3 regions of the Saccharopolyspora mangrovi genome follow, and region 1 is predicted to be linked to each of the others. Evidence: riboswitches for the same ligand, from Rfam matches in the RefSeq annotation. Region 1 holds a riboswitch; each other region holds the start of a gene.
The links. A riboswitch is a leader RNA that binds a small molecule or an ion and turns the genes downstream of it on or off. The one in region 1 is predicted to bind cobalamin.
Positions count from the first base shown of each region.

Region 2: linked by a shared signal. The riboswitch ahead of R4I43_RS32795 (ABC transporter substrate-binding protein) and the one ahead of cobN (cobaltochelatase subunit CobN) in region 1 are both predicted to bind cobalamin.
Region 3: linked by a shared signal. The riboswitch ahead of R4I43_RS03130 (CbtB domain-containing protein) and the one ahead of cobN (cobaltochelatase subunit CobN) in region 1 are both predicted to bind cobalamin.

Region 1 covers NZ_JAWLNX010000003.1:177,608-180,873, forward strand. Annotated here, with positions in the region: gene R4I43_RS05745 (D-isomer specific 2-hydroxyacid dehydrogenase family protein) at 1-587, shown strand, start outside; cobalamin riboswitch at 901-1,020, shown strand; gene cobN (cobaltochelatase subunit CobN) at 1,072-3,266, shown strand, end outside.
Region 2 covers NZ_JAWLNX010000039.1:6,262-9,527, reverse strand. Annotated here, with positions in the region: gene R4I43_RS32810 (SDR family NAD(P)-dependent oxidoreductase) at 1-394, shown strand, start outside; gene R4I43_RS32805 (amidohydrolase family protein) at 485-1,132, shown strand; partial or broken gene R4I43_RS32800 (amidohydrolase family protein) at 1,069-1,425, shown strand; cobalamin riboswitch at 1,423-1,604, shown strand; gene R4I43_RS32795 (ABC transporter substrate-binding protein) at 1,671-2,660, shown strand; gene R4I43_RS32790 (FecCD family ABC transporter permease) at 2,657-3,266, shown strand, end outside.
Region 3 covers NZ_JAWLNX010000002.1:108,901-112,166, forward strand. Annotated here, with positions in the region: gene R4I43_RS03120 (cadmium resistance transporter) at 1-238, opposite strand, end outside; gene R4I43_RS03125 (CbtA family protein) at 346-1,089, opposite strand; gene R4I43_RS03130 (CbtB domain-containing protein) at 1,101-1,295, opposite strand; cobalamin riboswitch at 1,323-1,495, opposite strand; gene R4I43_RS03135 (hypothetical protein) at 1,585-2,271, shown strand; gene chrA (chromate efflux transporter) at 2,283-3,266, opposite strand, start outside.

The DNA.
Region 1 (3,266 bases):
CCAGCTGGCAGCGCCCGGAGGGCATGCGCAGCCTCACCGGATCGACCGTCGGCATCATCGGTGCAGGTGGGATCGGCAAGGCGCTGATCGAGATGCTGCGTCCCTTCGGCGTGCGGGTGCTGGCGGTGAACCGCTCCGGCAAGCCGGTGCTCGGTGCCGAGCGGACCTGGCCCGCGGAGGACGCCGGGGGAGTCCGCGAGGTGTTCGCCGAGTCCGACTTCGTCGTGGTGGCGGCTCCGGCGACCTCGGCCACCTCGAAGCTCGTCGACGCGGCCGCGCTCGAGGCGATGAAGTCCGGCGCGTGGCTGATCAACATCGCCCGGGGATCCCTCGTCGACACCGAAGCGCTGGTCGAGGCCCTGGACGCGGGTCGGATCGGCGGTGCCGCCCTCGACGTGACCGACCCCGAGCCGCTGCCCGACGGGCACCCCCTGTTCAGCCACCCGCGCGCGCTGATCTCGCCGCACACCGCGAACCCGCCCTCGCTGCAGATGCCCGCGCTGGCCCGCCGCGTCGAGGAGAACATCCGCCGCCACATGGCCGGCCAACCCCTCCTGGGCCTGGTCGACGTCGCGGCCGGGTACTGACGTCAGGCAACCGGCGAAGCCGGTTTCTCTTCCTCCACCTGAGGCACTGGCACCGCGGTGCCCTCCCCTGCGGGGGATTTCTGAGCGTCTTCGCGGCGAGTACGCCGTGACGCCGCGTGTTCGAAATGCTCAAGGAGCGGCGCACGGAGTCCACGAAGGCGCTGCGCTTTCCCGTTCGGGGGTTTCCGCTACCCGCACCGCCACGCAAGTTGAGGTGCTCCTCCAGAGGAGATCTTTCTCGCGAAATCGTGTGATGGGTGGTCCCTGATCGCGCGGTCGATAGGATGGCTGCGCCAGTACGGCGGTGACGTGGAGGAACCCGGTGTGAGGCCGGGGCGGTCGCGCCACTGTGACCGGGGAGCGGACCCCTGGCAGCCACGGCCCTGACGGGCTGGAAGGCGGGGACACCGCGAGGATCCGGGAGCCAGGAACTCCTGCCGCCGTGACCCCCCCGCCGGGGCGCGCACCCCGAGAGAGGATCACCGTGAGCGAGCCTGCCCGCGACGCCCGAGTTCTGCTGCTGTCCACTGCGGACACCGACCTGCTGGCCGCGCGTGCCGCCGAGGCCGACTACCGCGTCGCCAACCCCTCCCGGGTGGCCGCCGAGGACGTCCCGGCGCTGCTGGAGGACGTCGACGTCGTGGTCGTCCGGTTGCTGGGCGGTCGTCGCGCTTGGGAGGAGGGCCTCGACGCGGTGCTGGCCTCGGGCCTGCCGACCGTGGCGCTGGGCGGCGAGGCGACCCCGGACGCCGAGCTGATGACGCTGTCCACGGTGCCCGCCGGTGTGGCCACGCAGGCCCTGGCCTACCTGGTCGAAGGCGGCCCGGAGAACCTCGCGCAGCTGGCGAACTTCCTGTCCGACACGGTGCTGCTGACCGGCACCGGGTTCACCGAGCCGCAGTCGATGCCCGAGTTCGGCCTGCACGGCGAGCGCGCGCACGACCCGTCGCGGCCGACGATCGGCGTCGTCTTCTACCGGGCGCACGCGCTGTCCGGCAACACCGCGTTCGTCGACACCCTCGCCGACCAGGTCGAATCCGCCGGCGCCAACGTCGTGCCGGTGTTCTGCGGCTCGCTGCGCGGCCTGTCCGACGCCGCCGGTCTGCGCGAGCTGCTGGCGGGCTGCGACGCGCTGATCGCCACCGTGCTCGCCGCGGGCGGTGCCGTGGCCGCGGACGCCAGCGCGGGCGGTGACGAGGACTCCTGGGACGCCGGTGCGCTGGCCGAACTCGACATCCCCGTGCTGCAGGGTCTGTGCCTGACCACCAGCCGCGCGGTGTGGGCCGACAGCGACGCCGCGCTGTCGCCGATGGACGCGGCGATGCAGGTCGCCGTGCCGGAGTTCGACGGCCGGCTGATCAGCGTTCCGTTCTCCTTCAAGGAGGAGGGCCCGGAGGGCATCCCGGTCTACGTCGCCGACCCGGAGCGCGCGGCCCGCGTGGCCTCCACGGCGGTGTCGCTGGCGCGGCTGCGGCACGTGGACAATTCCGCCAAGCGCCTCGGCGTGGTGCTTTCGTCGTACCCGACCAAGCACTCCCGCGTCGGCAACGCCGTCGGCCTGGACACCCCGGCATCGGCGGTCGTGCTGCTGCGCGCGCTGGAGGAGGCCGGCTACGACCTGGGCGGGCTGGACGTGGCCGGTCTGGACGGCGACACCCTGATCCACCGGCTCATCTCCGCCGGTGGTCACGACGTGGAGTGGCTGACCGAGGAGCAGATGGCCGAGGCCGCGATCCGCGTCCCGGCGACCCGCTACCGCGAGTGGTTCGACGCGCTGCCCGAGGAGCTGCGCGCGTCGATGACCGAGCACTGGGGCGCCCCGCCCGGCAGCCTCTACGTCGACGACGAGGGCCACCTCTACGTCGCGGCGCTGCGGTTCGGCAACGTGGTGATCCTGATCCAGCCGCCGCGCGGGTTCGGCGAGAACCCGATCGCGATCTACCACGACCCGGACCTGCCGCCCTCGCACCAGTACCTGGCGGCCTACCGCTGGCTGGCCGAGGACTTCGGCGCGCACGCGGTGATCCACCTGGGCAAGCACGGCACGCTGGAGTGGCTGCCCGGCAAGGGCCTCGGGCTGGCCGCGGACTGCGCGCCGGACGCGGTGCTGGGCGACATGCCGTTCGTGTACCCGTTCATCGTCAACGACCCGGGCGAGGGCACGCAGGCCAAGCGGCGCGGCCACGCGACCGTGGTGGACCACATGATCCCGCCGATGGCGCGCGCCGACGCCTACGGCGACATCGCCAAGCTGGAGCAGCTGCTCGACGAGTACGCGCTGGTCACCGACCTGGACCCGGAGAAGAAACCGGCGCTGCGCAACCAGATCTGGGAGCTGGTCACCCAGGCCGAGCTGCACCACGACCTGCACCAGGAGGGCCAGCCGGACGCGGAGTCCTTCGACGACTTCGTGATGCACATCGACGGCTACCTGTGCGAGATCAAGGACGTGCAGATCCGCGACGGCCTGCACATCCTCGGCCGCGCGCCGCGGGACGAGGAGCTGGTCAACGACGTGCTGGCGATCCTGCGCGCCAAGCAGGTCTTCGGCGGCAAGGTCGGCGCGCTGCCCGGTCTGCGCTCCGCGCTTTCAGTCCACTTCGGACTCGACGAGCAGGCGCTGCTGGCCGAGCCCGGTGCCCGCGCGGACGTCCCGGCCGAGCTGACCGCGCTCGTCGA
Region 2 (3,266 bases), on a different contig from region 1:
CGCGTTACCGGCACTGCTGGAGACCGGCGGCGGCGTGGTGATCAACTTCAGCTCGACCTCGGCGAACTTCGCCCACCCCTACATGGCGGCGTACGCGGCCAGCAAGGGCGGCATCCAGTCGTTCACCCACAGCATCGCCCTCGAGTACGCCAAGCAGGGGCTGCGCGCGGTTTCCCTGGTGCCGGGCGGGATTCGCAGCGGCATCACCGAGACCACCGCCGACAAGCTGCCCGCCGACACCGACTGGGACTTGTTCACCAAGCTCTCCCCCGCGCTGGGCAGCGGCTTCGCCCCGCCCGAGCACGTGGCCGGCGTGATCGCGATGCTGGCCTCCGACGACGGCGCCTTCATCACCGGAACCGAGATCCGCATCGACGGCGGCACCCACCAGTAGTCCACAGTGGATTCCGACGCGCGGTCTTGACCGCGGTGGTTTCCTGGTCGAAGCAGCGCACGACTGGGGTGGGCGAACACCGAACTGGACATGTTCGGGTTCCTGGACCAGCTCGGCCCCTACAAGGGGCTGCCCGAGTCGACCGCGCCGAACCCGCTGTCGGACCTGTGGACGGCGGGCACGCTGCTCACCGTCCCGGACGGGCGCGGCACCCAGTTCGGCCCGATCCCGACGGTCTCACCCGGCGCCGGTCGGGCCGAGATCGACGCGTTCGTCGCCGACCGGCTGGCCGAGGGCTCGGACTACATCAAGGTGATCCGCGAGGACGGCAGCCTCTACGGCGACGAGCGGATGCCCACGCTCACCCGAGAGCAGGTCGCGCTGGCCGTGGAGGCCGCGCACCGGCGGGGTGCGCGCTGCGTCGTGCACACCACCACGCGGCGCGACGCCGGGGCCGCGCTGGCCGCCGGAGCCGACGGCCTGGCCCACGTTCCCGGCGACCCGATCAGCGAGCAGACCCTCGACATCGCCGCGCGCAGCGGCGCCTTCGTCACCGCCACGCTGAGCGTGTTCAACGGCATCGGCTGCGCGGGTGAAGCCGGGCGGGTGCTCAACGACCCGTTGATCGCGCCGCACCTCTCGCAGGAGCAGCGAGACGGGCTGCGGGTCGACGGAATCACCTGCATGCCCACCGCGCCGCCGCGGCCAACGTCGGCGCCCTGCACCGGGCGGGCGTGACGATCCTGGCGGGCACCGACCTCGGCAATCCCGGTGTGGCGCGGGGTGCGAGCCTGCTCTCCGAGATCGGCCTGCTCGCCGAGGCGGGCCTGCCTCCGGTCGCCGCCCTGCGCGCGGCCACCGGCGCACCGGCCGAGCGCTTCGGCCTGACCGATCGAGGTGTGCTCGAGCCCGGCAGGCGCGCGGACCTGCTGCTGGTCAACGGCGACGCCACCCGCGATGTGCGGGCGGTCCGGGACATCGATGTGATCTGGCGCAACGGCCGCCGGATCGACCGCACCCCTGCCGGTTAGACTCGGTCGCGAGCCGGTCGTGCCACGTGTGGCCGATGGGAATCCGGTCGGAAGCCGGAGCTGACGCGCAGCGGTAGGGGTGACGGGCGAGCCCGAGCCACTGGATCGCACTCGATCCGGGAAGGCGGTTCGCCCGGTGGGGCCCGAGCCCGAAGACCTGCCGGCTCCCCGGTTCCGCACCCGGTTCCGGGAATTCGGCCGACCAGGTCTCGCGCATGGGCCTGGGGTGAGGATTTCCGCACGACGTGTTCTTACGCTGGACGCGCACGGGCCTGATGCTGCTCTGCGCCACCGCACTCGCCGCCTGCTCCGCACCTGCCACGGAGTCCGCTCCCCCTCGGGTGTCGTTCCCCAACTGCGACGGGCAGGTCTCGGTGTCCGAGCCGCCCGAGCGGGCGGTGAGCCTGAACCAGTCGACCACCGAGATCATGCTGTCGCTGGGACTGGCCGACCGGATGGTGGGCACCGCGACCTGGACCGATCCGGTCGACCCGGCGCTGGCCGCCGAAAACGCGAGGGTGCCCAAGCTCTCCGACAAGAACCCGTCGTTCGAATCGGTGCTGGCCACCGAACCGGACGTGGTGCTGGGCGCCTACCGGGCGGTGTTCACCGACGAGGGCGTGGCCGCGCGGGAGCGCTTCGCCGAGCTCGGCGTGCCGACCTACCTCTCCCCGTCCAACTGCCTGCCGGAGGAAGCGCCTTTGGGCGATCCGGTCGAGCTCGACGACATCTACCGCGAGGTGCGCGAGATCGCGACGCTCTTCGACGTCGAAGAGCGCGGTGAAGCGCTGGTCGCGCAGCTGCAGCAGCGGGTCGCCGCCGCCCAGCGCAAGGCACCGTCCATCAAGGACACCTCGGTGCTGTTCTGGTTCGCGCGCACCGAATCGCCCTACATGGCCGGGTCCACCGGGTCGCCGGCGATCATGACCCGCGCGCTGGGGGTGCGCAACGCCTACGACGACGTGCGGTCGATGTGGCCGCAGGTCTCGTGGGAGGACGTGCTCGCCCGCGACCCGGACCTGCTGGTGCTCGGCGACCTGACCCGCGACGGCGAGGGCGATTCCCTCGCGGCCAAGCAGCAGTTCCTGCGCACCGACCCCGCGATGTCGCAGCTTCCCGCCGTGCGCGTGGGCCGGTGGATGAGCATGACCGGCACCGAGATGAACGTCAGCCTGCGCACCATCACCGGCATCGAGCGGCTGGCCGACCGGCTCGCCGAGCTGGAGCGCAGGTGAGGACCGGTCGCCTGCCGGCCCCGCTGATCGTGCTGGCAGGGATCCCGGCGCTGCTGCTGTCGATGGCCGTGGCCGTCACCCTCGGCCCGGCTCCGCTGTCGGTCGCCGACGTCGCCGGAGTGGTGGGCGCGCGGCTCGGGCTCGGCGAGACCGACGTGTCGACGATCGGCCAGGGGATCGTGTGGCAGCTGCGATTGCCGCGCGCGGCGCTCGCGGCGATCTGCGGTGCGGGGCTGGGGATGTGCGGCGCGGTGCTGCAGTCGTTGCTGCGCAACCCGCTCGCCGATCCGTTCCTGCTGGGCGTGTCGGCCGGCGCCTCGACCGGTGCGGTGCTGGTGGTGATCCTCGGGCTCGGAGCCGGTGCGCTCGGCCTGACCGCCGGTGCGTTCGCCGGGGCGCTGGTGGCCTTCGCGCTGGTGATGACGCTGGGCGCGCTGGCGGGCGGGACCACCACGCACCTGGTGCTGGCCGGAGTGGCGGGCACGCAGCTGTTCTCGGCGCTGACGTCGTTCGTGATGATCACCTCGGCCGATGCCGAGCAGACCCGGGGCGTGCTGTTCTGGCTGCTCGGCTCGCTGTCGGGTGCGCGGTGGAACGACGTGGCGG
Region 3 (3,266 bases), on a different contig from region 1:
GCAGCGGAAGCAACCCGAGGTACGGGAGAGCCGCCTCGGGCAGCAGACCGGCGCCGAGCGCACCGACGACCGCCGCGGCCAGAATCGCGCCGAAGCCCAGATACTGCCCGGCCACCACCCGCACAGCACCCGCAGGGTGACCAGCGGCTTGGCCGAAGAACAGCGCCAGGATCACGACGTCATCGATGTTGGTCACCGCGAACATGCCCACGGCCTGCCCGACCAGCGTCAGCTCCACCGCAACCTTCCCACCGCATCCCTCTGCCGCGGCGATCCCACGTGGTCGATGGCGCCTGCGCGAACCACCGCTCTGCTTCCCTCAGCATCCGTCTCGTGACGTCGGTGCTAGGTCGCCAACGCCTCCGTCGGTGCTTCGGTGCGGTTGGGTTCGTTGAGCAGGCCGAAGGAGAAGCCGAGCGCCGCCCACATGCCGGCGAGTTCCGCGAGTGACGCGAGCCGGAACTGCCACAACAACGCGGCGGGAACGTCGGCCGGTATCGGATCGGGGTTGGCAGGCCAGGCCCACAGCGCAACGCCGGTGAGGACTACCGTCGCTGCCGCGGTGGCGGTGACCGACGAGCTCGGACTCCACCCGCGCGCGGCCAAGTAGCCGCGCAGGTGATGGGCTGCGAGCACGATCACGATCCCTGCGGCGATGAACGAGAAGTACGCCAGCGTGCGGCCCGACACCGACTCGGTCTCACCGACACCGGGCGGGTTCGCCGGGTACTTCACCGCGGGCAGCAGCGACACCGCGAAGAATCCCACCGCGGTCAGCTGCAGGCTGCGCCCGAAGTCGGTGCGCGCGGTCATCCGATGCCGGACGCTGGCGAACACCACCGCGAAGATCACACCGATGGCCACGCCCACCAGCACGGCGGCGACCATGCCGCCGACCACCTGGACAGGCCGGGAGAACATCTCCTCGTGCGCGTGCTCGCCCGAGGCGTGCGAGCGCGCTTCCTCGATCCCCAGCGATGCCTGGAGCGGGGCTTGCACCAGCAGCATTGACATCAGCGCTGCGGTCAGACCGGCGAACGCACCCGCGAGCAGACCGCGCCGGAGGACCGCGTTGAACGGCGAGCTCATCACACCCCCGCTCAGTGGCACGGAACGCCGAGGGCGTGCCTGCCGTCGTGGGTGAACTCGTGCACGACATCGGCGGCCTGCGCGAGCAGGAGGCCGTTGTCCTGCAACACGACGTACAAGCCCACCAGGGCGAACGCGGCGAGCGCCCAAGCCCAGGCCGGAACGTGGATCCGCGGTGCGGCAGCGGACAGCGCAGGAGCGGTCATGTCGAATCCTCTTTCCATCTCTCGTGGAACTCGGTGCGTGCCGCAGCCGGTCTCCTGGCTTCCGGATCGACGCTTCCCCTGGCCTTCCCAGTCACCTGCCGGCGTCCAGTGGCGTTGTCGGGGTCGCTTCCCGGTCACAGTGGCGAGGACCACGCCGGATTTCCACCGGCTTCCCGTGCACTGCGGCATCCGGAACGGTAGAGGGAGATCGGGGCGGGCACAACAGCCGATCCAGCGACGAACGTCACCGCGCGGCTCGCGCACGCCGGCGTTCAGGTGCAATGGCCTCGTGGACGATTCGACCGCTCGCCTGCTCGCCCGCTGCACCCGATCGCTCGCTCGGGCACCCGAGCAGCCTGCGAAACTCGTGCCGTGGCCGGAGTTCTGCCGTCCGCTTTCGGGCCTGCTGTCCTGCAACGTGCGGGAATGGCAGCGGCTGGGCGGTTTTCACCACCACCGGGCGGCAACCGTTCTCGTCGCCTTCCGCGCGTCCTGGCTCGCGTTGTGCGCGACGGTTCCCGAACACCACCTGGGTCTGCCCATCCCCTCGCTGACCACCGCACACGCCGCGCTCGACGATCGGGGAATGTTGCTAGGACTCGCCCTCGATTCCCGGAGCACTCAACACGCCTGGTGGGCCACCGTTTCCGAATTCCTCTCACCCCTCACCGAAGGGCTGGCCTCCCTGGACGGCCCGCCACCCGGCAGCGACCAGTACTGGGGAAACGCGGTCGGCTTGATCGGTGAAGTGCTCCGGCGCATGGCCATCGACGGAGCCGGCGGGAACGTCTTCGACACCGCCGTCGAGCTGCGCGGCGCCACCGGACGCGAGGACCTGCTCGACCTCAGCGCCACACCACGGGGTCTGCACTCCCGGCGCCGGACTTGCTGCCAGCTGTGGCGCGCCAACGCCGGGTATTGCACCGAGTGCGTGCTCCACAACGCACCCCGATCCAGGCGGAACCAACGCGGGTGAGCCTCAACCGATCAGGACACCGGTAGCCCGACGAGGGCTGCTGCGGCGCCGAGTCCGGCGCAGATCCCCAACACCCGCAGCATCGGCCAGCGCAGGGCGAACACGAGCACGAGAGCGATCGCGGTGATGGCGGCTGCGACGGGTCGCACGCTGGCCAGATCGGGCAGGTTCAGCGCCAGGGGCCCGACTCGCTGGAGATGCGTACCGGCGAACAGGGTGTGGCCTGCGAAGTACAGGGCGAGGTTGGCGATCACACCGACCACAGCAGCGGTGATGCCGGTCAGCGCAGCCGACAGCGCGTGGTTGTGGCGGAGGCGTTCGACGTGCGGGGCGCCCAGCAGGATGAACAGGAAGCACGGCACGAACGTCACCCACGTCGTCAGCAGCGCGCCCAGCACGGCGGCGACCCACGGGTTGAGCGTCCCCGGGTTGTTGTAGGCGCCGAGGAAGGCGACGAACTGCACCACCATGATCAGCGGTCCCGGCGTCGTCTCGGCCAACGCCAGGCCCCGCACCATGTCCGACGCCGACAGCCAGCCGTAGACCTCCACGGCGCGCTGCGCGACGAAGGCCAGCACGGCGTAGGCGCCACCGAAGGTGACCAGGGCCGTGCCGGAGAAGAACACCCCTTGCGTGGTGAACACGCTGCCCGCACCGGTGAACAGGGCGACCGCTGCGACCGGCAGCGCCCAGGCAATCAGGCCGACAGCCAGGATCTGCAGCCCGCGGCGCAGCGAAGGGGTCTCGTGGTGCAGGGCGTCGTCGGACATCAACGGTGCCGCACCGTCATCGGCGCCGTTGCTCTCGGCGCGGTTCATGATGTGCGGAGCGAACCGGGCCAAGAGCCAGCCGATCAGGCCGGCGACGGCGATGACGATCGGGAAGGCGATGCCGAGCACGGCGATGGCCACGAACGCTCCGCCGGCCAGCGCGACGAGCGCGGGATGGCCCAGCGCTCGCCGTCCCACCCGGACCACGGCCTGGGCGACGATGGC